DNA from 3 places in the Pseudomonas triclosanedens genome. Region 2 is predicted to be linked to each of the others. Evidence: riboswitches for the same ligand, from Rfam matches in the RefSeq annotation. Region 2 holds a riboswitch; each other region holds the start of a gene.

Region 1 (9,390 bases), 700 kb from region 2:
TGATAGCGGAAAGCCTCCTGAGTGTTGGGCGGTGCCTCACGTCCCGTTCCGTCGACCGCGCGTTTGTGCCCTCGCTCACCCCGAGGTGGCGAAGGGAGGCGCTTTGCCCCCCGTCGCGAGGGCCGCTCAGCGGTCCAGGTACTGCGCGGTGGAAATCACCTCGGCATAGGCGAACGCCAGCGATGCCATGTAGGCGGCGTGGACCTGCGCGGCCGGTACTTTGACGCCATTGAACTCCAGGTCGAGGGTGGCGCAGGCGTCGTGCAGGACCGTCACCGGATAGCCGAAGTCGGCGGCGGCGCGGGTGGCGCCATCGACACACATATGGCTCATGTGGCCCACCACTACCAGCGATTCGATACCGTGCTGGTCGAGGATCGCCTTGAGGTCGGTATCGCGGAACGAGTTGACGAAGTGCTTGAGCACGACCGGCTCGCCCGGCAGATTGGCGACCTTTGGATGGATCTTCGCGCCCTCGCTGCCGGGGGTGAAGAACGGTGCGTCGTCGCGGGTGAACTCGTGCCGCACGTGGACGACCAGATCGCCGCGCTCGCGGAAGGCGGCAAGCACCCTGGCTGCCTGGTCGGCGGCGTTTTCGATGCCGACCAGCGGCCATTTGCCGGCGGGGAAGTAGTCGTTCTGGATATCCACTAGGATGAGCGCTTGCCTGGCCATGTTCCGTGTCCTCTGGCGTGGTTGGGATGTGGCGCCAGTATCGACCCGCGTGCCCGCTTCGGGGATCAGTTGGAACGACATTAACGAGGGGTAAAGTGACAATGGTTGCGCAACGGTCCGTCATCGAAATCGGCCTGCTGCTCTATCCGGGCGTACAGACGGCGGCACTGCACGGGTTGACCGACCTGTTCACGGTGGCCGAGCGCATCGCCGGCGAGCAGGCGGGCGCGCGGCTGCCGGGCTTGCGCATCAGCCATTGGGCGGCGGAGCCGGGCGATGAGCCGCGGCGGGTTTTCGATACTCATCCGGAGTGGCCGGACGACAGCGATGGCCGGCTGGCGGCGGTCCTGGTGCCGCCATCGCTGTTCGGGCTGCCGGAAGCTACGCCGGTGCATCATCTCACCCAGTGGCTGGCGGCGCGCCACGGTGCCGGTGCGATCATTGGCTCGGTGTGCATCGGCGGGCTGCTGGTGGCCGAGGCCGGGCTGCTCGATGGCCGCTCCGCAACAGCCCACTGGAGTGGCGCGGAGGCCTTCGCCAGGCGCTTTCCCAAGGTGCGTCTGGAGCCGCACAAGCCCATCGTCGACGACGGCGACCTGATCACCTCGGCCGGCCTGATGGCCTGGTCGGAAGTCGGCCTGCGGGTGGTCGACCGGCTTCTCGGCCCGAGCATCGCCTCGCGCACGGCGCGCTTCCTGGTGGTGGAGCACAGTGACAGCGCACAGCACTGCGGCAGCAACTTCGCGCCGCTGCTGGGGCATGGCGACGCGGCGATCCTCAAGGTGCAGCACTGGCTGCAGGCCAATGGCGCGGTGGACGTCAGCCTGCCGGCGATGGCCGCCCAGGCGGGCCTCGAGGAGCGCACCTTCCTCCGCCGCTTCCGTGCGGCCACCGGGCTGAAGCCCACCGAGTACTGCCAGCACCTGCGGGTCGGCAAAGCGCGGGAGTTGCTGGAGTTCACCAACGGCACGGTCGATCGCATCGCCTTCAGCGTCGGCTACCTGGACCCCGGTACCTTCCGCAGCACCTTCCGCAAGATCACCGGAATGGCACCGAGTGACTACCGCAAGCGGTTCGGTGCGCGACAGGTTGAGGTTGCGGCCCGGGGCTGACCGCCATCGGCGCGTGACGCAGGCACCTGGGGCTGACTCAGGCCGAGATGGCCGAGCGAATCGGCATCAGTCAGTCCGCCCACGCCCAGCAGGAAGCTGCCGTCCGGCCACGCAGGCCCACTCGGGGAAAAGTCGCGAAGGCACTGGGCGTCCATCCTGACCTGCTGGAGCGCCAGGCGCGGACAGAGCGGCGCTCAGATCCATCGATCATTCTCCGCCGTCCGCTCGCCACCGGCGTCACCGGTATTCACCACACCGCGCGGCTCGATCAGCATCAGCTTTACCTCGCGCTCGGCGAACGGCTTGTGCTCGACGCCGCGCGGCACCACGTACATCTCGCCGGCGCGCAGGGTTACCGGGCCGTCGCGGAAGTCGATGCGCAATTCACCCTCCAGCACGATGAAGGTTTCGTCGGTATCGGCATGGCTGTGCCAGACGAAGTCGCCGTCGAGTTTCACCACCTTGAACTGGTAGTCGTTCATCTCCGCGATCACCCGCGGTTGCCAGGCTTCGTCGAGGCGGGCCAGCTTTTCCTGCAGGTTGATCGGTTGGCGTTGTGTCATGCGGGTTCTCCTCATCGGCTGTTGCTCGCAGGTTAGGGGCTGCGACCGTGCCGGTCTTGCAGGAAATTGCGCTTGCATGGACGGACATTGATCTCCCTGGGTTGTCGCTCGTGCCGTTGGCTCCGACAATCGACCCTTCGCACTGAGGAAAGGGAGGTGCCACTCATGGCGCAGAACATCTACGACAACCCCGACTTCTTCGCCGGCTACGCGCAACTGCCGCGCTCGCTGCATGGCCTGGACGGCGCGCCGGAGTGGGCATCGCTGCGCGCGCTGCTGCCGCCTCTGGAGGGCCTGGACGTAGTGGACCTGGGCTGCGGCTACGGCTGGTTCTGCCGTTACGCGGCGCAACAGGGCGCCCGCGCAGTGAGTGGGCTGGACGTCTCGCAGAAGATGCTTGAGCGCGCGCGGCAGACCACCGGGGCGGCACAGGTGAGCTACTTCCACGCCGACCTCGACCAGCTCGACCTGCCCACAGCGGCCTTCGACCTGGCCTACAGCTCGCTGACACTGCATTACCTCCGGGACCTGCCGCGTTTCTTCCGCAACGTGCACGACTCGCTGCGCCCCGGCGGCAGCCTGGTGTTTTCCATCGAGCACCCCATCTACATGGCCTCGCTCAAGCCCGGCTGGATAGTCGATGCCGACGGCCGGCGCTGCTGGCCGGTGGACCACTACCAGGAAGAAGGCGAGCGCCGCACCGACTGGCTGGCTACCGACGTGCTCAAGTACCACCGCACCCTCGGCAGCGTACTCAACGCGCTGCTGGGCGCCGGCCTGAGCCTGCGTCATGTGGAGGATTGGGGGCCGAGCGCCTCGCAGGTGCAGGCCGACCCGGCGCTGGCCGAGGAGCGCGAGCGGCCGATGCTGCTGCTGGTCGCCGCGCAGCGCTGAGCGGCCGGGCGTGGCTGGCTATGCTGGAAGCATCGCTGCCGTTCCGTGCCGGAGATCGCCATGCCCACGCCCGTTGCCGCTGTCCGCCCCAGCATCATTCCCTGTCTGCGCTACCGCGATGCGCCCCGTGCCATCGACTGGCTGTGCGCTACCTTCGGCTTCCAGCGGCAACTGGTGGTGGCCGACGAGCATGGCGGCATCGCCCATGCGCAGCTTGTGCTGGAGGATGGCAGCGGGCTGGTGATGCTCGGCTCGCTGCATGACAACGAATACGGCCGCCTGATGCGCCAGCCCGACGAGGTTGGCGGCTGCACCCAGAGCATCTACGTGGTGGTGAAGGATGCCGAGGTGCTGTACCGCGCGGCGGTGGCTGGTGGCGCCCAGATCGTCATCGACATCAAGGACGAGGACTACGGCGGCCAGGGTTTCACCTGTCGTGACCCGGAAGGCCATATCTGGAGCTTCGGCACCTACGACCCCTGGCACTGACAGGTTTCGAAACACATCCGTAGCCGGCGCGCCAAGGGTGCCGCCCGCCCTCGGCCTGCCCGGCGGCAAGCCGCGACCTTGACGCTTTCCCGCCCCGAGTGTTCATATTTCCGACGTTTCAGGTGCCCTACGCCGCCGTGCGCAGGGTGAAACGGGAAGCCGGTGCGTCGCCCTCGTGCGATCAGTCCGGCGCTGCCCCCGCAACGGTAAGCGAGCGGAGCATCCATCGAGCCACTGTGCCACGGCATGGGAAGGCGGATGCCCCAGGACCCTCGCAAGCCCGGAGACCGGCCCGGAACGAGTTTGGCAAACCCGCGGTGGGCGGGCGTGAGCCGGTTCCCGGGGCACGCTCGTTCCGGGTGTCGCTGCGCCGCCTGCGAAATATCCATTTCGAGGCGATCACCTTGCACTTCCCTTTCCCCGATTCCCTGCGCGCTTCGCGCTGGACTCCTTCGTTATCCCTGGCCTGCCTGTGCCTCAGCCCCGCGCTGGACGCGGCGCCGCTGAGCCTTGCCGACGAGATCGTCAGCGCGCCTTCGGTGGAGTCCACCACCGTCGCCGACATGGCGCTCTACGGCAGCAAGCTGGAGGTCGTCGATCGCCAGCAGATCGAGCGCGCCGGCCCCAGCGCCGACATCACCCGCGTCCTGCAGATGTACGTGCCAGGGCTCTTCGTGGTGCCGAAGAACGGCCCGTTCGACTACGGCACCTACTCGCTGCTCGGCGGGCGCAACGACGACACGCTGATCCTGCTGGACGGTGTGCGCCTGAACAATCGCCTGTACGGCGGCATCTACCTCGACACCCTGCCGACCACCGCGGTGGAACGCATCGAAGTGCTCAAGGGTGGCCAGGGCCTGCTGTTCGGCACCCAGGCTGTATCCGGGGTGATCAACATCGTCACCCGCAGCGCGCACAGCCGCCAGACCGCCGGCGAGGTGAACCTCGGCCTGGACACCTTCAAGGGCCGCAGCGGCGACACCCGCGTGGAGAAAGTCGTGCAGAACGGCCTGGGCGACCTCGGCCTGATGGCCTACGTCAGCCATAACCGCTCCGATGGCTACCAGCCGTTCCGCGACCGCGACATGACCGACACGGTCAGCGACAAGCGCCGCTCCTACAACGTCAACGTGTTCGGCGGCAAGGCCGTCCAGGCTCTTGGCGACGCCTCGCGCCTGGAGCTGTTCTACCAGTACGCCGACGCTGACCTGGACTTCGCCCGTCCGACGTCCAACCGCCATACCACCAACGACCGTGTCCAGCAGATCGCCACCGCCACCTTCCAGCAGAGCCTGGGCGAGGACTTCAGCTGGTTCGCCAAGACCCACATCAACGACTGGGATACCCGCTATACCCGCGTCTACAACCTCGAAGGTGGCGGCACCCGGACGCTCAACCACAACGACTACTGGGGCTTCACCGACTGGGGTGCGCAACTGGAGGGCAAGGCTCGTCTGGCTGGCGGCCACGAGTTGGTCTTCGGCAACGACAACCAGTGGTACAAGGGCCAGGACGATGTGCTGATCATCGACAACGACAAGGCCGAATCCCACGCGCTGTACGCCCAGTTGCGCCCACGCATCGACGCGCTGCCGGACTGGCATCCGAGCCTGGGCGTGCGTCGCGAGGAGATGTCCGGCGGCGAGGGCGCCACCGTGTGGATGCTCACCTCGCTCTATGACCTCAGCGAGCGGCTCAAGCTGCGCGGCCAGTTCGGTACCGCGTTCAAGCTGCCCACCGCCGAGCAACTGTTCGTCAACGAACCGGGCGACGAGATGGGCAACCGCGACCTCAAGCCCGAGCGCAGCCGCAACGCCGAGCTGGGCCTGGACTACACCGGTTCGCTGTTCGACCAGCCGTGGAGCGGCAGCATGACGCTGTTCCGCCGCGAGATCACCGACCTCATCACCCTGGCTGGCGATCAGTGGGTGAACGGTAATGGTGAGATCGAGGTGCGCGGCGTGGAGGCCAACGGCCAGTGGCAGTTCGGCCGCAACTGGCAGGTTTCGGCGGACGCCACGCGCAACCTGGTGGATAGCCGCGACGGCGTGACGGTGAACAACGTCCCGCATTTCTTCGCGCGGGTTCGCCTGGGCTATCAGGACGACCTCTGGGGCGTTGGAGTGGCGTCGCGCTATGTCGGCTCGATGATGAGCGCGCAGGGCGACGACTATGGCCACTATGCCGTGCTCGATGGCGATGCCTTCCGCTATCTCGATGGCGCCCATCAGCATCGCCTGAGCCTGCTGCTGGAGAACCTGCTCGACCGCGACTACGCCACAGGCCGTACCTCCAACGGTCTGCGCCAGGTCGATTATCTGGGCCGCCCGCGCACCGCCGAGCTGCGCTACACCTTCACCTTCTGAGGCGCGAAACATGACGATCCTGCTGGTCGGTCCGTTGCACGGCATCCAGGGCGAGCGCCTGCATCGCGATGTGGCATCCCGGCTCGCCAGGCCTGTCGAGCGCATCGACACCAGCGATGGTTTCGACGGGCTGTGGGCGCGCATCCGGACATTGCTTGGGGAGCCCCGCGAGCTGCTGCTGGTGGACCTCGAACCCACCGCCGACGGTGCCTACCTCGACTGGCTGCGTGCCGAAGTGGCGGCGTTGGCACAGGAGCATCCGCAGGCGCCGCAGGTCACCACCTCGGCGCTGGGCCGGCGCGGCCTGGACACCGCGGCGGTGCTGGCGGCCATCGATGATCCCGCGCAGCAGGTCGCGTGCCGCGGAGTGGGCGCGGTAGCTGCGCAGCCGGACTGGTCCGCGCCGCCGCCGCACCGTCATCACCTGTTCCTCTGCACCGGGCCGCGCTGCGTGCGGCGGGGCGCGTTGCCGCTGTGGAAAACCCTGCGCCGCGAGCTGCAACGCCTGGGCTTGTACGAGAACGCCGGTGGCGCGTTGCTCACTCGCACGGGCTGCCAGTTTCCGTGCAACCGGGGGCCGATTCTCACGGTGTATCCGCAGCGCGTCTGGTATGGCGTGCACAGCGACGAGCAGGTCTGCCTGATCGTCCACGAGCACCTGCGCGACGGCGTGCCCGTGGCCGCGCTGCGTGTGGAGGACGACCAGTGACGCACATCGTTCGCCTGCTGGCCCTGGCGCTGCTGCTCGGCGGCGGGAACGCTATCGCCGGGGACTATCGAAACTGTGGCCAGAACTGGCGCATGGCCGCGCCGCCGCAGCGCATCCTCGCCCTCAACCAGCACGCCGCCGACCTGTTGCTGGCGCTGGGCGCCGGGCCACGGCTGATTGGCGTCGCTTATCTCGACGACGACGGCATCGCCGTGCGCGACGGGCGCTACCGGGGCGTGCCGCTGGTCGCCCGCAAGTACCCGTCGGCGGAGGCGGTATATGCGCTGAGGCCCGATCTGGTGGTGGCGGGCTTCGTCTCGGCTTTCGACTTCGGCAGCCTGTCGCGCGGCGCACTGGCTGGCCGCGGTATCGCCAGCTATCTGCTGGATGGCGGTTGCCCGGTGCACCGGGATGACCTGTTCGCCGGTGTGGAATCCGACCTGGCCACGCTGGGCGAACTGCTGGGTGAACAGGCAACGGCGCAGGCGCTGATCGAGGCCCAGCGCCGCGAACTGGAGAGCGCCGCGCAGATCGCTGTTGGTGCCAGGCCGCTGCGGGTGTTCTACCTCGACAGTTTCGACAACGATCTGCAAAGCCAGGGTGGCCGGGGCATGGTCAGCCAACTGCTGCGCGCCGCCGGTGCGCGCAACCTGTTCGAGGACGTCGACCTGCGAGGCTTCACCGCCAACGTCGAGCAATTGCTGGCGCGTGATCCGGATGTGATCCTGCTGGCTGACGCGCTCTGGTCTCCTGCTGCGCAGAAAATCCGCGCGTTACGCACCGATCCCGCGCTCTCGCGGCTGCGCGCGGTGCGTGAGGATCGCTTCGTGGCGCTGCCTTTCACCCATCTGTTCCCCGGCGTACACAGCGGCCGGGCCGTCCGCGAACTGGCGCAGGCGCTGCATGACACGAAACCCTGAGCGCTGCGCTACCATCATCGGTCCGCCGCCTTGATGGCGGCTGGCCCCGTGATCCCCGAACCCAACGACAAGGAACACGAGATGAATACAGTGGCATTCGCCGATGGCACCCAGGTTCCTGCCATCGGCCAGGGCACCTGGCGCCTGGGCGAGAACCGCGCCGAGCGTGCGCGGGAAGTGGCGGCGCTGCGCGAGGGCATCGAGCGCGGCCTGACCCTGATCGACACCGCCGAGATGTATGGCGAGGGCGGTTCGGAAGAGGTGGTCGGCGAGGCCATCGCCGGTCTGCGCGACCAGCTTTTCCTGGTCAGCAAGGTCTACCCGCACAACGCCAGCCGGCGCGGCATTCCCGATGCCTGCGAGCGCAGCCTCAGACGCCTGCGCACCGACTGCCTGGACCTCTACCTGCTGCACTGGCGCGGCCAGTATCCGCTGGAGGAAACCGTGGAAGCCTTCGAGCGTCTGCGCGAGGCCGGCAAGATCCGCCGCTGGGGCGTGTCCAACTTCGATCTCGACGACATGCGCGAACTCGGCGAGCCGGCGTGCGCCACCAATCAGGTGCAGTACAGCCTGGAGGAGCGTGGCATCGAGTGGGACCTGCTGCCCTGGTGCCAGGAGCAGCGCATGCCGCTGATGGCCTACTGCCCGGTGGGACAGGGCGGCCGCCTGCTGCATCATCCGAGCCTGGTGGAGATCGCCGCCCGCCACAACGCAACGCCCGCGCGCGTGGCGCTGGCCTGGTTGATCCACCAGCCGGGCGTGATTGCCATTCCCAAAGCCGTAGATCTGCTGCACGTCCGCGACAACGCCGCCGCCCTGGAACTGAGGCTGAGCGCCGAAGACCTGAAAAGCCTCGACGCCGCCTTTCCGCCGCCGACCCGCAAGCGGCATCTCGCAGTGGTCTGAGGCCATTCTGCAGCCCCGGTCGTCGCCGCCAGCGGCGCGGCCGGGGGGCGGTGCTAGCCTTGCTCGGATGGCCGGGCGCACCGGCAGGGAGGGCAGCACAGATGAGCAACTACACGGCCGACAGCGCCGCCATCAACCGAGTACTCACGGACTACGTGGAGGGCATGACGTTCGCCGATGAAGCGCGGTTGCGCCAGGCGTTCCATCCATCCTGCAAGATCATCGGCAACTACCACGGCGAGCTGGAGTGGGCCTCGCTGGACGACTTCATCGGCGCGATCAAGGCCGAGTCGCCGCCCGCCGAAGGCGCGCCGCCGGTGTGGGAACTCAAGTCGCTGGATATAACCGGCGACAGCGCGGTGGCCAAGGTGACGGACGACTTCATGGGCATGCGCTTCACCGACTACCTGTCGCTGCTGCGGGTCGGTTCGCAGTGGGCGATCATCAACAAGCTCTATTACCTGCACGAGTGACGTGGAACGCATCGGCCTGCGTGGTACGCCGGAGACCCTGCTGATCACGCTCTACGCCAAGGCGAAGGAGTGCGAGCTGGCGGACAGCCTGCTGCACGATCACCTCGCCCGACAGACGCTGGAGCGCATCGATTATGACTTCGAGCGCCTGCACATCGGCCGCGCCGAGCAGGTCGGCATCGCACTGCGCGCCAAGCTGTTCGATGACTGGGTGCGCGACTTCCTCGCCCGGCATTCGCAGGCGGTGGTCCTGCAACTGGGGTGCGGGCTGGACAGCCGAGTG
Region 2 (9,390 bases):
GCGTCTGCACGCCGCCTACTGGCGGCAGGGCTATGCGCTGGAGGCGGCGCGCGCGGCGCTGGGGTTCGCCTTCGAGACGCTGGCGCTGGACGAGGTCCTGGCGTTCACCGTGCCGGCCAACCTGCCGTCCCAGGGCTTGATGCAGCGGTTGGGGATGCGTCGGGATGTTCACGGGGACTTCGAGCATCCGAACCTGCCGGAAGGCCACGCGCTGCGGCCCCATGTGCTCTATCGACTGCGCCGGGAAGACTGGGCATGAACCCGGTGGACGGCGTACGCGCCTACCATGAGCTCAGCCGGCATCTTCCCGAGCGCTTCGCTCCGGGGCCGGGCCGGCTCGACTGGGCGACCCAGCCGGCGCCCTTTCGCCGTTATGCCGGCGCGCGCTGCATCGAACTGCTGCATCGGCCGCAGGAGGAGTCGCCCGGCTACGACGACGTCTTCTCCGGCCCGCTCGGCAGTGCCGCGCCGATAGGCCTGGCCAGCGTTTCGCAACTGCTCTACGACAGCCTGGCGCTGTCGGCCTGGAAGGAGTCCCAGGGCAATCGCTGGGCGCTGCGGGTGAATCCGTCGAGCGGCAATCTGCACCCGACCGAGGCCTATCTGCTGCTGCCCTCCGGGACTGTGGATAACGCTGCGCTGCTGGCGCACTACAGCGCTGATGAGCATGTTCTGGAGATACGCGCCGAGCTGCCGGCAGAGTTGGCGGAGCAGTTCGACGCAGCCCTGCCTGCCGACGGCTGCCTGCTCGCGCTGGCCAGCATTCCCTGGCGCGAAGCCTGGAAGTACGGCGAGCGCGCCTATCGCTACTGCAATCATGACCTGGGCCACGCGCTGGCTTGCCTGAGCATCGCTGCCGCGATCCAGGGCTGGGACGTGCGTCTGTTGCGCGGTGTCGCCGAGGCACGGCTGGATGCAGTGTTCGGTCTCGATCGCGAAGGGTTCTGCGAGCAGGAGTGCGTGGATGCCTTGCTGTGGATCGGTCCGGCACAGGCCGCCGAGTTTCCCTTGCCCAGCGCGCTGCTCGACGGCCTCGCCGAACTGCCGTTGAGCGGCGCGCCCAACCGGCTGTCGCGCGAGTATCGTCACTGGCCGGAGCTGGAGCGGGTTCGGGCGATCTGCCGGGCTCCGGCGCTGCCCGCTGCCGGCTGGGCTGCCGGGCAGGCCGTGGAGCGCTCGTGCGAGCTCGAAAACCCTGGCCTGCCGCTGCGTCCGATCCTGCATCGCCGCCGCAGCGCGCAGTCGATGGATGGACGCAGCGGGATCCTGGCCGAGTTGCTGTATGCCTGGTTGCGCCGCCTGCTGCCGGAGCGTTCGCCGGTTCCTTTCGCCTGTAGCGGTGAGCCTGCGCGGGTCGATCTGCTGCTGTTCGTTCACCGTGTCCAGGGACTGGCACCGGGGCTCTATTGGCTGGGCCGCAGCGGTCGTGAGGCGGGTGGCCTGCGCGAGGACTTTCAGTGGCAGGCGGTCGCTGCGTCGGGTCTGCCGTTGTATCGCCTGCTGGAGGGAGATGCCCGCGGGCTGTCGGCCTTCCTGTCTTGCGGGCAGGACATCGCCAGCGACGGCTGCGTCGCCTTTGCCATGCTGGCCGATCTCGACGCCGCGCTGGCAGAGGGCGCCTGGACCTATCCGCGGCTGTACTGGGAGTGCGGGCAAATCGGCCAGTTGCTCTACCTGGAGGCTGAGGCGGCGGGGCTTTCCGGCACTGGCATCGGCTGCTATTTCGACCCGGCGGTAGAGCAATTGCTCGGCGATGGTTCGGACCGCCCGGTCAGCCTCTATCATTTCACCATTGGCCGCGCGGTATGGGACACTCGCCTGAGCAGCCTCCCCGCCTACCCGGCGCCGCGTCGCCCCCCATTCGAGCAGTAGAGTTTCTTCGAGGAAAGCGCATGACCCAGATTCTGGACAACCTGGTGGCTCTGTTGAGCCTGGAACCCATCGAGGAGAACCTGTTTCGCGGCATGAGCCAGGACCTCGGGTTCCGCCAGCTCTATGGCGGGCAGGTACTCGGGCAAGCGCTTTCGGCAGCCAGCCAGACGGTGGACCCGGCACGCCACGTACACTCGATGCACGGCTACTTCCTGCGTCCGGGCGATGCCAGCAAGCCCGTCGTCTACCAGGTCGATCGCGTGCGCGACGGCGGCACTTTCAGCACCCGCCGTGTCACCGCGATCCAGAAGGGCCAGCCGATCTTCGCCCTGAGCACCTCGTTCCAGTACGACGAGGAAGGCTTCCAGCACCAGATTCCGATGCCCGAGGTGGTCGGCCCGGAAAACCTGCCCACCGACCAGGAGCTCAAGCAGCGCAGCGCCGCGCAGTTCCCCGAACGCATCCGCGACAAGCTGCTGTATCCCAAGCCCATCGAGATTCGCCCGGTCACCGAGAACGACCCGTACGACCCCGAAGTCGGCGAGCCGATCAAGTACCTCTGGCTGCGCGCCGACGGCAAGCTGCCGGACGTCCCGGCACTGCACAAATACCTGCTGGCCTATGCCTCCGATTTCGGCTTCCTCACCACCTCGCTGCTGCCTCACGGGCGTTCGGTGTGGCAGAAGGACATGCAGGTCGCCACCATCGATCATTCCGTGTGGTTCCACCGCGACCTGCGCGCGGACGAGTGGCTGCTCTACGCCATCGACAGCCCGTGGGCCGGCAACGGTCGCGGCTTCGTGCGCGGCAGCATCTTCAACCGCGATGGCCAACTGGTTGCCTCGGCGACCCAGGAAGGGCTGATCCGCAAGCGCGAGGACTGGGCGTGACGCTTGCCGAGATCCGCCACTGGGTGTTCGACATGGACGGCACCCTGACCCTGGCGGTGCATGACTTCCCGGCAATCAAGCGGGCGCTGGGCATCCCCCAGGAGGACGACATTCTCAGGCATCTGGCCGCGCTGCCTGAGGCCGAGTCGGCGGCCAAGCATGCCTGGCTGCTGGAGCACGAGCGCGAGCTGGCGGTGGCCTCCACGGCGGCGCCCGGCGCGGTGGCGCTGATCCGTGCGCTGCACGATGCGGGGTATCGCCTGGGCATACTCACCCGCAACGCCCATGAATTGGCGCTGGTCACCCTGGCGGCGATCGGTGTTGCCGATTGCTTCCACACCGAAGACATCCTCGGACGCGGCGAAGCCGACCCCAAGCCCAGCCCCGACGGGTTGTTGCGCCTCGCAGCACGCTGGGGCGTCGCGCCTGAACGCATGCTGATGGTCGGCGACTACCACTTCGACCTCGAATGCGCCCGAGCCGCCGGAGTGCACAGCGCGCTGGTCAACCTGCCGGAAAACCCCTGGCCCGAACTGACCGACTGGCACGCGCGCGATTGCGCGGAGCTGGGACGGATGGCGGGCGTTCTGGTCTAGGCTGCAACAGCTATCGAGTTGGCGCGCCGCAGGATGGGCGGCGCGCAGCGCTACCCATCAATGGGGTCACAGGCTGCTCGATGGGTATCGCTGTGCTCCACGCCATCCTACGACCTGCCAAGGTGTGAATCTGGCTTGAGCGGGTGTCGCCCCCGCAGGAGCAGAGTCCTCCGGGGCGCGCGACCGATGCGCTCGATGTTCTTCTCTCCCGTGGCGTGTCGCTTGCGTTACAGCTCTGGCGTCCAGGTTACCGCCAGCAGCGCGGTTCGACCGGCCTCGCGGTAGGGGCGGGCTTCGCCGGTGAAGTCCATCGGGCTGGTCGGGCGCATGTAGTCGCCCAGGGTGTAGTCGCGGTCCAGCGCGTTATCCAGCTTCAGGTCCCAGCGAAGTTCCGGGGTGCTCTGCCAACTGGTGCGCAGGTCGAGTACGCCGTAGCCGGAGAGTTGCCGGGTGTTCTTCGCATCGTCGTAGCGTTGGCTGACTGCGCGCCAGGAGCCGCCGACGCCGAATGGGCCGAATTGCCGGTCGAGATCCAGGCTCAGGGTGCGGCGTGCGCGGTAGGGCAGGGTGTGGCCGCTGTCGCGGTCGCGTGGGTCGATCAGGCTCAGGCCGAGGTTGGCGTGCCAGCCCAGCACCTGGCGGGCGATGTTCGCTTCGAAGCCGTCGATGCGCGCCTTGGCGATGTTCTCGGTCTGCTGGGTGTCGTTGTCCCAGGTGATCATGTCGTCGACTTCGGTGCGGTACAGCGAGGCTTCGAGGTGGGTGCCGGAAAAATCGCCGCGCCATTGCAGCTCGTAGGTCTTCGAGGTCTCCGCCTTCAGGTCGGGGTTGCCGGCGCCGGGGTAGTAGAGGTCGCTGAAGGTCGGCGCGCGGAAGCCTTCGCCATAGCTGGCAATCCAGCTCTGGCTGTCGCCCACCGGCAGGGTGAAGGCGGCGTTCCAACTGTTCTGGCTGCCGTAGATCTGGTTGTCGTCGTGGCGCAGGCCAAGCTCGGTGGCGAAGTCCTCGCCCTTGAAACTGTGCTGGGCGAAGAAGGCGTGGTTCTCGCGCTGATCTTCGGCGAAGACGGTCGTGCCCTCGACGCGGTCCTCGTACCAGTCGGCGCCCAGGGCGAGCTGGTTGGCTGCGTCCAGTTGCAGCCGGTTGAGCCAGCCGGCGGAGTGGCGGGTGGTTTCCAGCGTGCCGTTGTTCCAGCTGTCGGCGGCGCCCAGCGCCTTGTTGCGGTCGAAGCTGCGGCCCAGTTCCAGGCGGCTGTTCCAGATATCGGTGAGCTGACCGTCGAGGTAGGCGCTGTAGCTGCTGACGCGGAATTCGTCGCGGGGCGAGCCCGGTTCGAAGTTATAGGCGTCGTCGTATTCCTTCTTGCCGCGCTGGTCGTTGAGGTTGAGCCCGGCCTTCCAGTCGTCGCTGAAGTGGTGGTCGAGGTTCAGGTGCACGGCCTTGTTGCGCTGGGCGTCGTGGTCGCTGTCGGCCCCGACGTTGTCGCTGGTGCGGTCCCAGCCAGCGCTTTCGTCGAGGCTGCCGCCGAGGTTGAAGGTGGTGCGCTCGTCACCGCCCGCCAGCGCCAGGCTGCGCTCGAAGGTATGGTGGCTGCCGGCTGCCAGGCGGACTTCCGGGTGCAGGCCTGCCTTGCCGCGGCGGGTGAAGATCTGGATCACCCCGCCGATGGCGTCGGCGCCGTACAGCGAGGAGCGCGGGCCGCGCGTCACTTCCACACGCTCGACGTTGTCGATGTTCAGGTAGTCCAGGCGCGCGATGCCGGTGCTGGCCGAGGCCACGCGCTGGCCATCCACCAGCACCAGGGTCTGGGCGGTGCTGGTGCCGCGCACGGAGTAGGAGATCACCCCGCCGGAGCTGCCCATCTGCACGCCGGGCACGCGGGCGAGCAGCTCGGGCACGCTGCGTACCTGCAGGCGTTCGATGTCCTTGTGGGTGAACACGCTGTTGGCCGAGGTAGCCTGGAAGCGCGGCTGGGCCTGGCGGCCGGAGGTGATCACCAGCGCCGGCAAGGCGTAGATGTCGTCGGATAGTGCTGTGGCATCGGCGGCGGCCATGCCGGGGAGCAGGCTGGCGGCCAGCGCGAGTCGGGTGAATTTCATCGAGCGTCCTCAAAAGCGGTTGGATGACTTTCGAGGAGGGCGTGGGCAAGGGCGGACCGGCCGCGCTTGACGGTGCGGCCCTCCGCAACACCTGTCGGGGCGTGTCGAGGGCGGTCTCCGGGCTGCCGACACCCACGACTGCGGCCTTCCCATGCAATGCACAGTGGCGGTACGCAGTGCGGCAGGCCCTGGGCCTGCGGTCGGTTACCGTTGCGGGGGCAGCGCAGGTCTTTCACCTGCTTCCCGTTACCTCGAACGAAAACGGGCGCACCTTAGTCGGTGCGCCCGTCGCTGGCAATACTCCGGAGGAGGGATGCGCCGATCGGTGTCAGCGGTTGCCCAGCGCTTCCAGTCGTGCGCGTACGGAAGCTTCGATACCGGCGGCATCCAGCCCGCACTCGGCGAGCATCTGCGCCGGTTTGGCATGCTCGACGTAGTAGTCCGGCAGGCCCAGGTGCAGGATCGGCCGCTGGATGTTCTCGCGGGCGAGGAATTCGCTGACGGCAGCGCCAGCTCCACCCATCACCGAGTTCTCTTCGATGGTTACCAGCAGTTCGTGGCTGGCGGCGAGCTGGCGCACCAGTTCTTCATCCAGCGGTTTGACGAAGCGCATGTCGGCGACCGTGGCATCGAACTGCTCGGCCACTTTAAGCGCCTCGGACAACTGCACGCCGAATACCAGGAAGGCGACCTTGCCGGCCTTGCCTTCGCGGCGCACCACGCCCTTGCCGATTTCCACCGGCTGCAACTCCTGCTCGATGGCTGCGTTGGGGCCGGTGCCGCGCGGGTAGCGCACCGCCGCCGGGCCTTCGAAGTGATGGCCGGTGGTGAGCAGCTTGCGCAGTTCGTTCTCGTCGCTGGGCGTCATCACCAGCATGCCGGGGATGCAGCGCAGGTAGGAGAGGTCGAAGCTGCCGGCATGGGTCGGGCCGTCTTCGCCGACGAGACCGGCGCGGTCGATGGCGAACAGCACGTCGAGGTTCTGCACCGCGACGTCGTGGATCAGTTGGTCGTAGCCGCGTTGCAGGAAGGTGGAGTAGATCGCCACCACCGGCTTGGCGCCGTCGCAGGCCATGCCGGCCGCGAGAGTCACGGCATGCTGCTCGGCGATGGCAACATCGAAGTAACGCTCCGGGAACCTGTCGGCGAAGGCCACCAGGTCGGAGCCTTCCTTCATTGCCGGCGTGATGCCGACCAGACGCGGGTCTTGCGCGGCCATGTCGCACAGCCACTGGCCGAACACGCTGGAGTACTTCGGTCCGCCGGCTTTTTTCGGCGCGGCGTTGGCTGCGCCCTCGGGCTCCAGCTTGGTGATGGCGTGGTAGCCGATCGGGTCGATCTCCGCCGGGGCGAAGCCCTTGCCCTTCTTGGTCACCACGTGCAGGAACTGCGGGCCCTTGAGGTCGCGCATGTTGCGCAGGGTGGCGATCAGGGTCGGCAGGTCATGGCCATCGATCGGGCCGATGTAGTTCCAGCCCAGTTCCTCGAACAGTGTGCCGGGGACCAGCATGCCCTTGGCGTATTCTTCGGTACGGCGGGCGATTTCCCAGGCGCCGGGCAGGCGCGAGAGCACCTTCTTGCTGCCTTCGCGCATGCTGCTGTAAGTGCGGCTGGAGAGAATCTTGGCCAGGTAGTTGGACAGGCCGCCGACGTTGTTCGAGATCGACATGTCGTTGTCGTTGAGCACCACCAGCATGTCGGCCTTGACTTCCGACGCGTGGTTGAGCGCCTCGAAGGCCATGCCGGCGGTCAGCGCGCCATCGCCGATCACCGCTACCGACTTGCGGCTGGAGCCCTGCATGCGGGCCGCGATGGCCATGCCCAGGGCGGCGCTGATGGAGGTGCTGGAGTGGCCGACGCCGAAGGTGTCGTACTCGCTTTCCGAGCGGCGCGGGAAGGCGGCCAGGCCGTCCTTCTGGCGCAGGCTGCCCATGCGTTCGCGGCGCCCGGTAAGGATCTTGTGCGGATAGGCCTGGTGGCCGACGTCCCATACCAGGCGGTCGTCTGGCGTATCGAAGACGTAGTGCAGGGCAATGGTCAGCTCGACCACTCCCAGCCCTGCGCCGAAGTGACCGCCGGTCTGGCCAACACTATAGAGCAGGTACTGGCGCAGCTCGTCAGCGAGGGTCAGCAGCTCCGCTTCGCCCAGCCGGCGCAGTTCGACCGGCGTGCTGGCGCGGTCGAGCAGGGGCGTGGCAGGGCGCTCGCGGGGAATCTCGTGGAACGTCGTGGGCATCAGGCTGATCGTTATTGGAAGGCAAAGATGCGGCAGTTTACCCGAAGCGCCGGATTGGCCCAAGCAACGCAGGGCCAATCCTTGGGCTGACCGGATGGTCGGAAGCCTGCTGCCCGGCTGTGCCGAAATCGTCGTCGGTACTGCCGATTGCACGCAAGCGGTACGGGGCCTCAGCGGCCACTGTAGATACGTTGCCCGATGGGCGGCGGATTGCCGCAGCGCGTGGAAACGATTGGTATGGATTGAGGAGGATTGCGTGACTCGATTGTCCCTGGACGAACTGCGTGAATTGTCGGTGGCGATCCTGCGCCACAACGGTTTCAGCGAGCCGCACGTACAGGCGGTGACCGACACCGTGCTGGCCGGCGAGCGCGACGGGTGTACTTCTCACGGCGTATGGCGATTGCTTGGCTGCATTCACACGGTGCGCGCCGGCAAGGTGGTGCCCGATGCCGTGCCGGAGCTGTCGGAACCCGCGCCGGCACTGGTGCGGGTGGACGCCAGGGGGGGCTTTTCGCAATGCGCCTTCGACCTCGGCCTGCCGAAGCTGGTGGAGAAGGCGCGCAGTCAGGGGCTTGCCGCGCTGGCGATCAACCACTGCGTGCATTTTTCTGCGTTGTGGGTGGAGATCGAGCGGATCACTGCCCACGGCCTGGTCGCCCTGGCGGTCACTCCGGCCCAGGCCTATGTGGCGCCGGCGGGAGGAACCCGGCCTCTGTTCGGCACCAACCCCATTGCCTTCGGCTGGCCGCGTGGGGCGGGCGATCCGTATGTCTTCGATTTCGCCACCACGGTGGTGGCGCGCGGCGAGATCCAGTTGCACGAACGCGAGGGCAAGGAAATTCCGCTGGGCTGGGGCATCGATGCCCAGGGCAACCCGAGCACCGACCCGGGCGCGGTGCTCGACGGCGCCATGCTGACCTTCGGTGGGCACAAGGGCTCGGCGCTGGCGACCATGGTCGAGCTGATCGCCGGCCCCTTGATCGGTGACCTGACCAGCGCCGAAGCCTCCGTCTTCGATGAGGGGACGAAGTCCTCGCCCTATCACGGCGAGTTGCTGATCGCCTTCGACCCGGCACGGTTCCTCGGTGCGGATGCGCCACGGCATCTGGCGCGGGCCGAGACACTGTTCGAGTCCATCGTCGGCATGGGCGCACGCCTGCCATCGCAGCGCCGCTTTGCGGCGCGCCGCCGCAGCCTTGCCGAGGGCGTGGAGATCAGCGATTCGCTGTATGCCGATTTGCGCGCGCTGCTCGAATAGTGGTGCTCCCTGTCGGCGTGCTGCCGGGGCGGTCAGAAAACTTGTGCTGGCAGGTCCGCAGGATGGGGGAGCGTAGCGATACCCATCGAGCGGCGTACGAACATGGCTGATGGGTATTGCTGCGCTCCACCCATCCTACGGCTGCGGCTCGTGTCGATTCCGGCATGGGATGTTTGCGTGGTGGTGGACTTTGTCCGCGATTGCCTCGTTGTGGATCCGATCGAGGAAGACGTCTGCTTCTATGAGCGCAACCCCGAGCCGCAGAGGCATTGCCTTGGCACGTTCGTAGGATGGTGTGGAGCGTAGCGATACCCATCGAGCGGCGCGTGAATCTGTTGATGGGTATCACCCATCCTACGGCTGCGGCTCGCGTTGATTCCGGTACGGGATGCTCGGGGTACGTGGATAAAAAAGCCCCGGCGCAAGGCCGGGGCTG
Region 3 (9,390 bases), 120 kb from region 2:
TCACCGGATACACCAGCGGCAGGCGCAACTGCGCCTCGTCCAGATGCTCCGCGATGATGCCGAAGGCGTTGCCGCCCTGGCCGGCATGATGCTTGGCCTTGGCCACGAAGTAGCCGATCACCGGCGCCGCGCGCAGCAGCCGCAGCGCCTTGAGTGTGAGCAATTCCGGGTCGCCCGGGCCGACGCCCAGGCCGAGCAGACGGCCCGCCATCACTCCACCTCCGTGGCCAGTGCGTTGACCGCGGCGGCCGCCATCGCGCTGCCGCCGCGGCGGCCGCGCACGATCACGTAGGGCACGCCACGGCTGTCGGCGGCGAGTGCATCCTTGGATTCCATCGCGCCGACGAAGCCGACCGGGAAGCCGAGGATCAGCGCCGGTTTCGGCGCGCCGGCGTCGAGCATTTCCAGCAGATAGAAGAGCGCGGTGGGGGCATTGCCGATCACTACCACGCTGCCTTCCAGGTGTTTGCGCCAGTGCTCCAGCGCCACCGCCGAACGGGTGTTGCCACGCGCGCGGGCCAGTGCGGGAACGTCGGGGTCGTTGAGGGTGCAGATCACCTGATTGTCCGCCGGCAGGCGGGCCCGGGTGATGCCTTCGCCGACCATTCGCGCGTCGCAGAGAATCGGCGCGCCGTTGGCCAGGGCCGTGCGGCCGGCAGTACCGGCACCCGGCGAAAAGCGCAGGTCCTGCACCACGTCGACCATGCCGCAGGCGTGGATCACCCGCACGGCGAGTTTTTCCAGGTCGGCGGGAATCCCGGAGAGATCGGCTTCGGCGCGGATGGTGGCGAAGGATTGGCGATAGATCGCCTGCCCATCGCGGATGTAATCAAGCATCGGGTATGGCTCCGGCCACGGCGAGCAGTTCGCCGGCGGCGTCGAGGGACAGATTGCGCGCCAGGGGCTGGCCGAATCCGGCCAGGCCGTCGGTGCGGCGGAACAGGTCATAGCGGCCGTCGGCGACGGCCAGCAGGGTGTAAGGGGCGACATGGGCTGCGGCGCAGGAACGCCGGCAGCCGCACAGATGCACACCGGCTGGCGGCGCCAGGCGCAGGCGGTCGGCCAGGCGCAGGGCGTCGGCCTTGGTGTCGGCCAGCCCGCGTGCGCAACCGCTGGAGCCACTGCAGGCGACGATGCGCGAAAGCGGCCGGGCAGCGTCGATCAGCAGGCCGAGATTACCCAGCGCGCCCAGCACCACGGCGGCATCGATCTGGGCGACATCGGGCAGGATCAGGCTCTGCCACGGCGTCAGGCGCAACTGCCCACCGCTGAAACGCTCCGCCAGGTCGGCGAGGCCGAGCAAGGTGGCGCTGTCGAGACGACCGAGGACAAAGCCGGCGCCGACCAGAGCGCGCCCCGGCTGGCGCTGGGGCCGGATGCCGAGGTGCGCGAAGGCCGGCGTCGCCGGGCGTCGCCAGTTATCCACAGCCGTGCCCTGGCACAGTGGGAACGGCAGGCGCTGGCGCAGGCGCTCCAGCAGAGTTTCGTCGCCGAGCATCTCGCGCAGGTGGCGCATGCGCGTTTGGCCGTCTCCGGCGAGATCGAGGAACAGATGCAGCAAGGTTTCCACCAGCAGTGGAGCCTGCGCGGCGGGAACCGCGGCCAGGGGCGGGCAGTCCCGGGCATGGCGGGGTGGGCAGCCGGCCACGCCGAAGGCGAGCTGCGGGGCTTCGTCGGCGGACATGGCCGACAGCCAGATATCGTTGGGATGCTCCAGCATCGCCAGGGACTCGCCACCATCCAGTTGCACACCGAACTTGGGTGACAGGCCGTGGAAGCGCGGTGTGCGCTCCAGCAGGTCGAGCAACTGGCGGGCCAGCGGCCCGGCGTCGAAGCGCGTGGCGATGTCCAGGCCGATGGCGGGGCTGACCAGCAGGTTGCGCACGTCGTCGGCCGCCAGCTCGCGCGGGCCGAGGCCGGCAGCCAGCAGGTCGGCGCTCAGCGAGCGCTCGGCGCCGGCATGCACGCCGCGAATCTGCAGGTTGGCGCGGTTGGTCGCTTCCAGCACACCGTCGGCATGGCGTTCGGCGGCCTCGGCAATGGCGCGGGCTGCGCGGGCATCGAGTTGTCCACAGGGCAGCTTGATACGGCAGATGCCGCCATCGCGGGAGGCCACGATGCGCAGCAGGCCAGGGCAGGCCGAAGGACGGACGGACAGGGAGGTCGATTCGCTCACGGGGTCACCAGGGCTGGGTCGCGGTGACCTGCGAGCCCCCCGAAAGGGACTTCACGACATCAAGACACCCCGCTCGATGTGCGCACACGCGACTGGTCTCGTCGGCAGGTCTCCTGGCTGGCAGGTCGGCATCCGACGCGGCCTTCCCGGTTACCCAGTGGCCAAACCGAATGCCGGAAACTCCAGGTTTCAGACGTTCGGGACTGCGCGGACTCGCTGCATACAGTTGCGGGGGCAGCCACGGTTGATCCGTGTTCCCTCTTCGGCCCGGTCGGAAGCATCGCTCTGTCACTTGCGAAGCATCCTGCGGGCACCGACGATGCGGGTATTATGCCTGCTTTGCCCGACGGCTGGAAAAGCCTCCCCGTCGGATCGCCCGTCGTACCCCTGAGGAGTACCCATGACGCCCTGGCTGATCATCGTCGGCATCGGCGAGGACGGTTATGCCGGCCTCGGCAAGGCAGCGCGCCGCGCATTGCTCGACGCCGTCGAAGTGATCGGCGCGCCGCGCCAACTGGAGCTGCTGCCGCCCTGCGTGCGCGCCAATCGCCGGGCCTGGCCCAGCCCCTTCAGCCTGGAGCCGGTGCTGCGCCGCCGTGGCCAGTCGACCTGCGTGCTGGCCAGCGGAGACCCGATGCTGTTCGGTGTCGGCGCCAGCCTCGCCCGGCAATTGCCCAGCAGCGAAATGCGCGTTTTGCCAGCGCCCTCGTCCGCCTCGCTGGCCGCCGCTCGGCTGGGCTGGGCGCTACAGGACTGCACCTTGCTGTCGCTGGTGGCGCGACCGCTGGCGGCGCTCAACGCGCACCTGCGGCATGGCGCGAAGCTGCTGGTGTTGAGCAACGATGGCACGAGCCCGGCGGCGGTAGCGGCATTGCTGCGCGAGCGAGGCTTCGGCGCCAGCCGCATCAGTGTGCTGGAGCATCTGGGCGGCGAGGCCGAGCGACGCATCGACGGGCTCGCCGCCGACTGGGTACAGGCGGAAACCGCCGCGCTCAACCTGCTCGCGCTGGACTGCGTGGCAGGCGAGGGCGCACGCCGCCTGCCGTTGACTACCGGCCTGGCAGACGGCTGCTATCGCCACGATGGGCAACTGACCAAGCGCGACGTGCGTGCGGTGACCCTGGCGCGGCTGGCGCCGATGCCGGGGGAGCTGCTGTGGGACGTCGGCGCCGGCTGCGGCTCGATCGGCATCGAATGGATGCGCGCGCACCCAACCTGCCGGACACTGGCTATCGAAGCCAACGATGGTCGCCAGCAGCACATAGCATTCAACCGCGACGCCCTGGGCGTACCAGCGCTGCAATTGGTCTGCGGTGCCGCGCCCGAGGCGCTGCGAGGGCTGGAACGGCCGGACGCGATCTTCATCGGTGGTGGCGTCACCGTCCCTGGTGTGGTTGAGCACTGCTGGGAGCAGCTCAAGCCTGGCGGACGGCTGGTGGCCAACGCCGTCACCCTGCAGAGCGAGGCCACGCTGGTGAGCTGGCGCGAGCGTATCGGTGGCGAGCTGACACGGATCGCCATCGCCCAGGCGCAACCGCTGGGCGGCTTCGATGCCTGGCGCGCGGCGCTGCCGATCACCCTGCTGGAGGTCTGGAAACCATGCTGATGCGGCGACGTGCGACAGTTACCGTAACGCGATCCCTCTCAAGCCCGGACGCCTTGCACCGCGATGCGTGACGAAACCTCCGAACAGCAGCGCCCGCTGCGCAGCGGCTACACCACTGGCAGTTGCGCTACCGCCACCAGCCTCGCGGCGGCGCGCCTGCTACTCACCGGCCAGGCCAGCGACGCGGTGCGGATAGCCCTGCCCAGGGAGCGCAGCGCGACCCTGCGTCTGGAGTTCTGCCGGCTGACCGCCGCAGGCGCCGAGGCGGGCACGCTGAAGGATGCCGGCGACGACCCCGATGTCACCCACGGCGCACTGGTGTTCGCCCGCGTGGCGCTCAGCGCCGAGCCGGGCGTGCGCTTCCACGCCGGGGAGGGCGTCGGCACCGTGACCAAGCCCGGGCTGGTCCTCGCCGTGGGCGAGCCCGCGATCAACCCGGTGCCGCGCCAGATGATGCGAGACAATCTCGCCGCGCTGGCGGCCGAGTGCGGTTACGTCGGTGGCTTCGAGATCACCATCGGCATCGAGGGCGGCGCTGCGTTGGCGCTGAAAACCATGAACCCGCGGCTGGGCATCCTCGGCGGGCTGTCTATCCTCGGCACCACCGGCATCGTCCGGCCATTCTCCTGCGCGGCCTACATCGCCTCGATCCAGCAGGGCATCGACGTCGCTCGCGCCAACGGTTTCCGCCACCTCGCCGCCTGCACCGGCAACGCCAGCGAGGACGCCATGCGCCGTCGCTACGGATTCGACGACACCGCGCTGATCGAGATGGGTGACTTCGCCGGCGCGGCACTCAAGCACCTGCGCAAGGTGCCGGTGGAGCGCTTCAGCGTCTGCGGTGGCTTCGGCAAGATCAGCAAGCTCGCCGCCGGCCACATGGACCTGCACAGCCGACACTCCAGCATCGACTTGCCGCAACTGGCCGAATGGGCCGGCGAAATCGGCGCTAGCGTCGAATTGCAGCAGCGCATGCGCGAGGCCAACACCAGTCAGCAGGCACTGGCGCTGTGCCGCGCCGAGGGCATCGAGTTGGGCGATGCGGTATGCGCTCGCGCCCTGGCTTTCGCCCGGCGCATCGTGCCGCCGCAAGTGCATCTGGAAGTTTTCGCCATCGACCGCCAGGGCAACCTGGTGGGCGAGGCGCTGGAGTCCCGATGACGCGCGTTCTGCTGCTTGGCGGCATCGGCGAGGCGCTGGCAATTGCGCGCCGCCTCGGCCCGGCGCATCTCTACAGCCTCGCCGGGCTGGGCAAGGTGCCGGACGACCTGTCCTGTGAGGTGCGCGTCGGCGGCTATGGCGGTGCCGACGGCCTGGCGACATTTATCCGCGAGCAGGGTTTCGATCTGCTGCTCGACGCCACCCATCCCTATGCCGCGCAGATCAGCCGCAACGCCGCTCGTGCCGCGCGGCTCGCCGGCGTAGAGTGCTGGGCGCTGCGGCGTCCCGGCTGGCAGGCCGGCGCTGGCGACCACTGGCGCGAAGTCGCCGACTGGCCGGCGCTGATCGATGCGCTCGGCGAGTTCCGGCGCCCGTTGTTCACTCTTGGCCGCGAACCGCTGGAGCATCTGGACGAGATTCCCGGGCACCAGCGCTGGACTGTCCGCTGCCTGCAGAGCACGCCCGGCAATGCGCGCGCCGAGGTGCTGGGCGCGCGCGGCCCGTTCACGCTGGAGGGCGAGCGCGAGCTGTTTGCGCGCCTGGGCACCGATGTGCTGGTGAGCAAGAACAGCGGCAGCCAGGCCACCGAGCCGAAGCTGCAGGTCGCCCGCGAGCGAGGCGTGCCGGTGCTGGTATTGGCACGGCCGGTGCTGCCGGATGTGGATCGCGCGTTCGAGAGTGTCGAGGCGCTGTGGGCCGCGCTGGCGCCGCGGCTGTAGACATCACGCGGCTGGCGCAGATGCCTTGCGGGGAGCGTGGATGACGCAGGCGGCCAGATAGGCGAGAAGCACCGGGAGCAGCGTATCGATGAGGTTCTGCAGCATGGCGATGTGGTCGATGCGCTGCATTGCACGCTGATCGATCTTCGCCATTGCCTCGCCACGGACCTTGAAGTCGTCGTCCACCGCTGCGCGGAATGCCGCGACCGACTCCGTACCGATGGCCTCCTTGAACGTCTCCACGCGCCACTGTTTCGTCATCTGCGCAGTGAAACGCTGGACCGTCGTACCGAGCACGATGAGCAGCAGTAACAGCACGAAGGTCACCAGCTTGCGCCGGGTCGGTTTCCAGAAAACCATGAGTCACTCCTTGTGCGGCGGCAACCAGCCAGCCGCGATTCTGGTAGCCGGCGCCCTGGCCGGCAACCGGCCTTTCCGGCTTTTGCTAGGGACTCCATACTGGCGGGCAATTCACAGGGAGTGACTCACATGCTGCGAATCCTCGGTCGGGCCTCGTCGATCAACGTGCGCAAGGTGCTCTGGACCTGTGTAGAACTGGACCTTCCCTATGAACGGGAAGACTGGGGCAGTGGCTTTCGCTCGACGGCCTCCGCGGAGTTCCTCGCGCTCAACCCCAACGCTATGGTTCCGGTGATCGTCGATGGCGACTTCGTGCTCTGGGAGTCCAACGCCATCTGCAGCTACCTGGCCAACCGCTACCCGCGCCATGATCTGCTGCCCGCCGCACCCCGCGAGCGGGCACTGGTGGAGCAGTGGATGGGCTGGCAGGCCACCGAGTTGAACAATGCCTGGCGCTACGCATTCATGGCGCGTGTACGCAACAGCCCCGAACATACCGACCAGGCCGCCATCGTTCTCAGCGAAGCCCAGTGGAACCGCTGCATGCGCCTGCTCGACCGGCAACTGGAACGCACCGGCGCCTTCGTCAGCGGCCAGCGTTTCAGCCTGGCCGACATCGTTCTCGGCCTGTCGGTCAACCGCTGGCGCCTGACTCCCATGCAGCGTCCGGAACTGCCAGCCGTGAACGCCTATTTCGAGCGACTTGGCGAGCGTGCGGGGTTCCGGCTGCACGGGGCAAATGGCGAGCCGTGAGCGGCTCGCGGCGCTAGTTCGGCCAGGGGCGGTTCTTCATTCGCGCGAAGTTCTGCCTGGCGCTCCACAGCACGACCACCGGATCGTTGCCACGATTGGACTCCGTAGCGATCAGCAGTCCGTGCGGTGTTTTCCATACCACCAGGCTGTTGCCCGAAGGGTCCAGGCCGACATCGCCGAACCTGGATTCCTGCAAGCGCCTGGCGTTGTACAGCCCGGTGGAGAGGTAGGACTTAAGGGGCTCGAGCGAACTGGGCGGAAACAGAAAACGCACATGGTTCAGGCGGCCCTTCCTGAAGAAGAACACCACCTGGCTTGCGGGAATATCAGCGAAGGCCGAGCTGATGGGTGCCAGGCAAAGGTAGTCGTCGTTACGAATGCGCTCCCGTGGCCCGAGGTCGCCGTAGCATTTCAGGCGATAGCCCTGGTTCGTGTAGCGGCTGATGATCTCGCCCTGACGTTGCGCGGAAATCTGATCGGGCGTTTCCGTGAAGCCCGGAGCGTTGGCCGGGACTATCGCAGGAGCCCGAACCAGAACCGGCGCGCTGGCCTTTGCGGCCAGGTGGCGGTCGTACGCGAGGAAGGCGAGGGCGGCAGCCAGGCTGGCGAGTAGTAGCGTGCGTGTCTGCATGACGAGTTCTGTCCTTGAACATGAGCGTGGCCGATCCATCGACAGCCCACTCTAATCCGGATCGACAGAGGGGCGACAGCACCGGCAGCGCCTAGCGTCCGATGCCGGGGAGTTCCGCGATCGTCCGGTATTGCGCGCCCAGCTCGCGCGCGAGTCGTTGTGCGCGTCCCAGCCTTACCTCACCGCCCTCGATATCGATCAGCAGCGCCGGACAGGCCATCGGTTGCAGCGCAGGCCAATCCCGCAAGCGGCCATCGGTCAGCACCAGCAGGCGTTGGCTCTCGCCCGGCTTTTGCCGCTGGCGCTTTTCCAGCCAGGCTTGTGCCTGTTGCAGCGCCTCGATCAGTGGCGTGCCGCCGCCAGCACCGAGCCGATCCAGCCATTCCTGCAACTGCGTGGATGCCTTCTGCCCCTGCCAGAGCCAGCGGGGTTGCGTTCCGGTGGCGTGCAACACGGCGAGGCGGGCGCGTTGGCGGTAGGCCTGTTCGAAGGTGTCGGCGAGCACGCCTTTGGCCTGGGCGAGAGCGCCGTGGCGGCGGGTGCTGGCGGAGGCATCGACGATCACCAGCCAGAGCTCGGCGGACTTCCGGCTGCGTGCGCGCAGGACGAGATCGGCGCGCCTTTGCGGGCGGCCGTTGCACAGGGTGGCGGGCCAGTCGATGCGGCCAGCCGCACCGTGCTGGCGGGCGCCGCTGCGGCCGCCGGCGAGTTGGCCGGGTCTGGGGGAGGCATCCGCGCCAGGGGCCGGGCGCGGGCGGATGCTCAAGGCTTTTTTGGCCAGCCCGTGAGCTGTCGGCGCTCGCCCATCGCGATGCTCTGCGCGGGCAGTTCGCCCCACTGGCCTTCGCCGTTCGAGGTGCCGGCTTGCCGGGGCGGCTGGCTGGGGGCCTGCTCCGATTGTGCTTGTGCGCTCGGTTGCTGAGCGCAGTGGCGGCGGCGATGGGCGAGGGCGAAGTGCTCCACCGCATCGATGTCGCTCGATTCGATATTCGTCGCGCCACGCCAGGCCGCATGGGCGCGCGCGGCGCGCAGCCAGACGAGGTCGGCGCGCAGGCCGTCGACGCCGGCGGCGTGGCAGCGTTCGGCGATCTGCTCCAGCGCGGCATCATCCAGGGCAATCGCCACCAGCCGCTGGCGCGCATCGTGGCAACGCTGGCGCAGTGCCTGTTGCGCGTCGTGCCAGTGTTCGAGGAACGCCTGCGGGTTGGCATCGAAGGCGAGCCGGCGGCGGACGATCTCGGCGCGCTCGGCAGGAGCCGGGGCGCCTTCGAGCTGGACCTTGAGGCCGAAGCGGTCCAGCAACTGCGGGCGCAGTTCTCCCTCCTCGGGGTTCATGGTGCCGATCAGCACGAAGCGCGCCGGGTGGCTGTGGGAAAGGCCGTCACGCTCGATCAGGTTGATTCCGCTGGCGGCCACATCGAGCAGCAGGTCCACCAGGTGATCGGCCAGCAGGTTCACTTCGTCCACATAGAGCACGCCGCCGTGGGCATGGGCCAGCACGCCGGGGGAGAACTGGGCGCGGCCTTCGCCGAGGGCGGCATCCAGGTCGAGGGTGCCGACGATACGCTCCTCGCTGGCGCCCAGCGGCAGGGTGACGAAGCGCCCGCCATCCAGCAGGTCGGCGACGCCCCGCGCCAGGGTCGATTTGGCCATGCCGCGCGGCCCCTCGATCAGCACGCCGCCGATGGCCGGATCGATCGCCGCCAGGCACAGGGCTAGCTTCAGCTCATCGGCGCCGACGACAGCGGCCAGGGGGAAGTGGAGGAGGGCGCTCATGGTGGATTCCTGCGGATTGCGTCCAGGCATGGTAGCGAACCGGGCGCCTGGCATGCGACCAATGTTCATCGCCTGCATAGAGGCAAGTCATTGATCGGCGCGGCGCGATGCAGTAACTTGGCTGCACTTCCACGGAGAACATCATGCCGTCCAGCCTGTCCATCCAGTCCCTCGCCCGCCTCGGTGCCATTGGCTCCGTAGTCGCTCG

Evidence for each region. A riboswitch is a leader RNA that binds a small molecule or an ion and turns the genes downstream of it on or off. The one in region 2 is predicted to bind cobalamin.
Region 1: another riboswitch for cobalamin. It lies ahead of OU419_RS07320 (TonB-dependent receptor plug domain-containing protein); the one in region 2 lies ahead of OU419_RS04110 (TonB-dependent receptor domain-containing protein).
Region 3: another riboswitch for cobalamin. It lies ahead of cobG (precorrin-3B synthase); the one in region 2 lies ahead of OU419_RS04110 (TonB-dependent receptor domain-containing protein).

The regions. Positions count from the first base shown of each region.
Region 1 is NZ_CP113432.1:1,548,516-1,557,905, forward strand. It holds gene OU419_RS07295 (cysteine hydrolase family protein) at 127-675, opposite strand; gene OU419_RS07300 (GlxA family transcriptional regulator) at 777-1,787, shown strand; partial or broken gene OU419_RS28890 (hypothetical protein) at 1,835-1,894, shown strand; gene OU419_RS07305 (cupin domain-containing protein) at 1,982-2,350, opposite strand; gene OU419_RS07310 (class I SAM-dependent methyltransferase) at 2,516-3,244, shown strand; gene OU419_RS07315 (VOC family protein) at 3,305-3,733, shown strand; cobalamin riboswitch at 3,837-4,043, shown strand; gene OU419_RS07320 (TonB-dependent receptor plug domain-containing protein) at 4,138-6,099, shown strand; gene OU419_RS07325 ((2Fe-2S) ferredoxin domain-containing protein) at 6,110-6,808, shown strand; gene OU419_RS07330 (ABC transporter substrate-binding protein) at 6,805-7,728, shown strand; gene OU419_RS07335 (aldo/keto reductase) at 7,810-8,634, shown strand; gene OU419_RS07340 (nuclear transport factor 2 family protein) at 8,736-9,107, shown strand; gene OU419_RS07345 (class I SAM-dependent methyltransferase) at 9,109-9,390, shown strand, end outside.
Region 2 is NZ_CP113432.1:850,334-859,723, forward strand. It holds gene OU419_RS04090 (GNAT family N-acetyltransferase) at 1-259, shown strand, start outside; gene OU419_RS04095 (SagB/ThcOx family dehydrogenase) at 256-1,872, shown strand; gene tesB (acyl-CoA thioesterase II) at 1,893-2,762, shown strand; gene OU419_RS04105 (HAD family hydrolase) at 2,759-3,358, shown strand; gene OU419_RS04110 (TonB-dependent receptor domain-containing protein) at 3,586-5,457, opposite strand; cobalamin riboswitch at 5,566-5,744, opposite strand; gene dxs (1-deoxy-D-xylulose-5-phosphate synthase) at 5,786-7,693, opposite strand; gene OU419_RS04120 (Ldh family oxidoreductase) at 7,950-8,954, shown strand.
Region 3 is NZ_CP113432.1:735,140-744,529, forward strand. It holds gene OU419_RS03505 (precorrin-2 C(20)-methyltransferase) at 1-211, opposite strand, end outside; gene OU419_RS03510 (precorrin-8X methylmutase) at 211-837, opposite strand; gene cobG (precorrin-3B synthase) at 830-2,176, opposite strand; cobalamin riboswitch at 2,263-2,509, opposite strand; gene cbiE (precorrin-6y C5,15-methyltransferase (decarboxylating) subunit CbiE) at 2,577-3,782, shown strand; gene OU419_RS03525 (cobalt-precorrin-5B (C(1))-methyltransferase) at 3,846-4,943, shown strand; gene OU419_RS03530 (cobalt-precorrin-6A reductase) at 4,940-5,662, shown strand; gene OU419_RS03535 (hypothetical protein) at 5,666-6,022, opposite strand; gene OU419_RS03540 (glutathione S-transferase family protein) at 6,152-6,775, shown strand; gene OU419_RS03545 (hypothetical protein) at 6,789-7,406, opposite strand; gene OU419_RS03550 (vWA domain-containing protein) at 7,498-8,172, opposite strand; gene OU419_RS03555 (ATP-binding protein) at 8,169-9,182, opposite strand.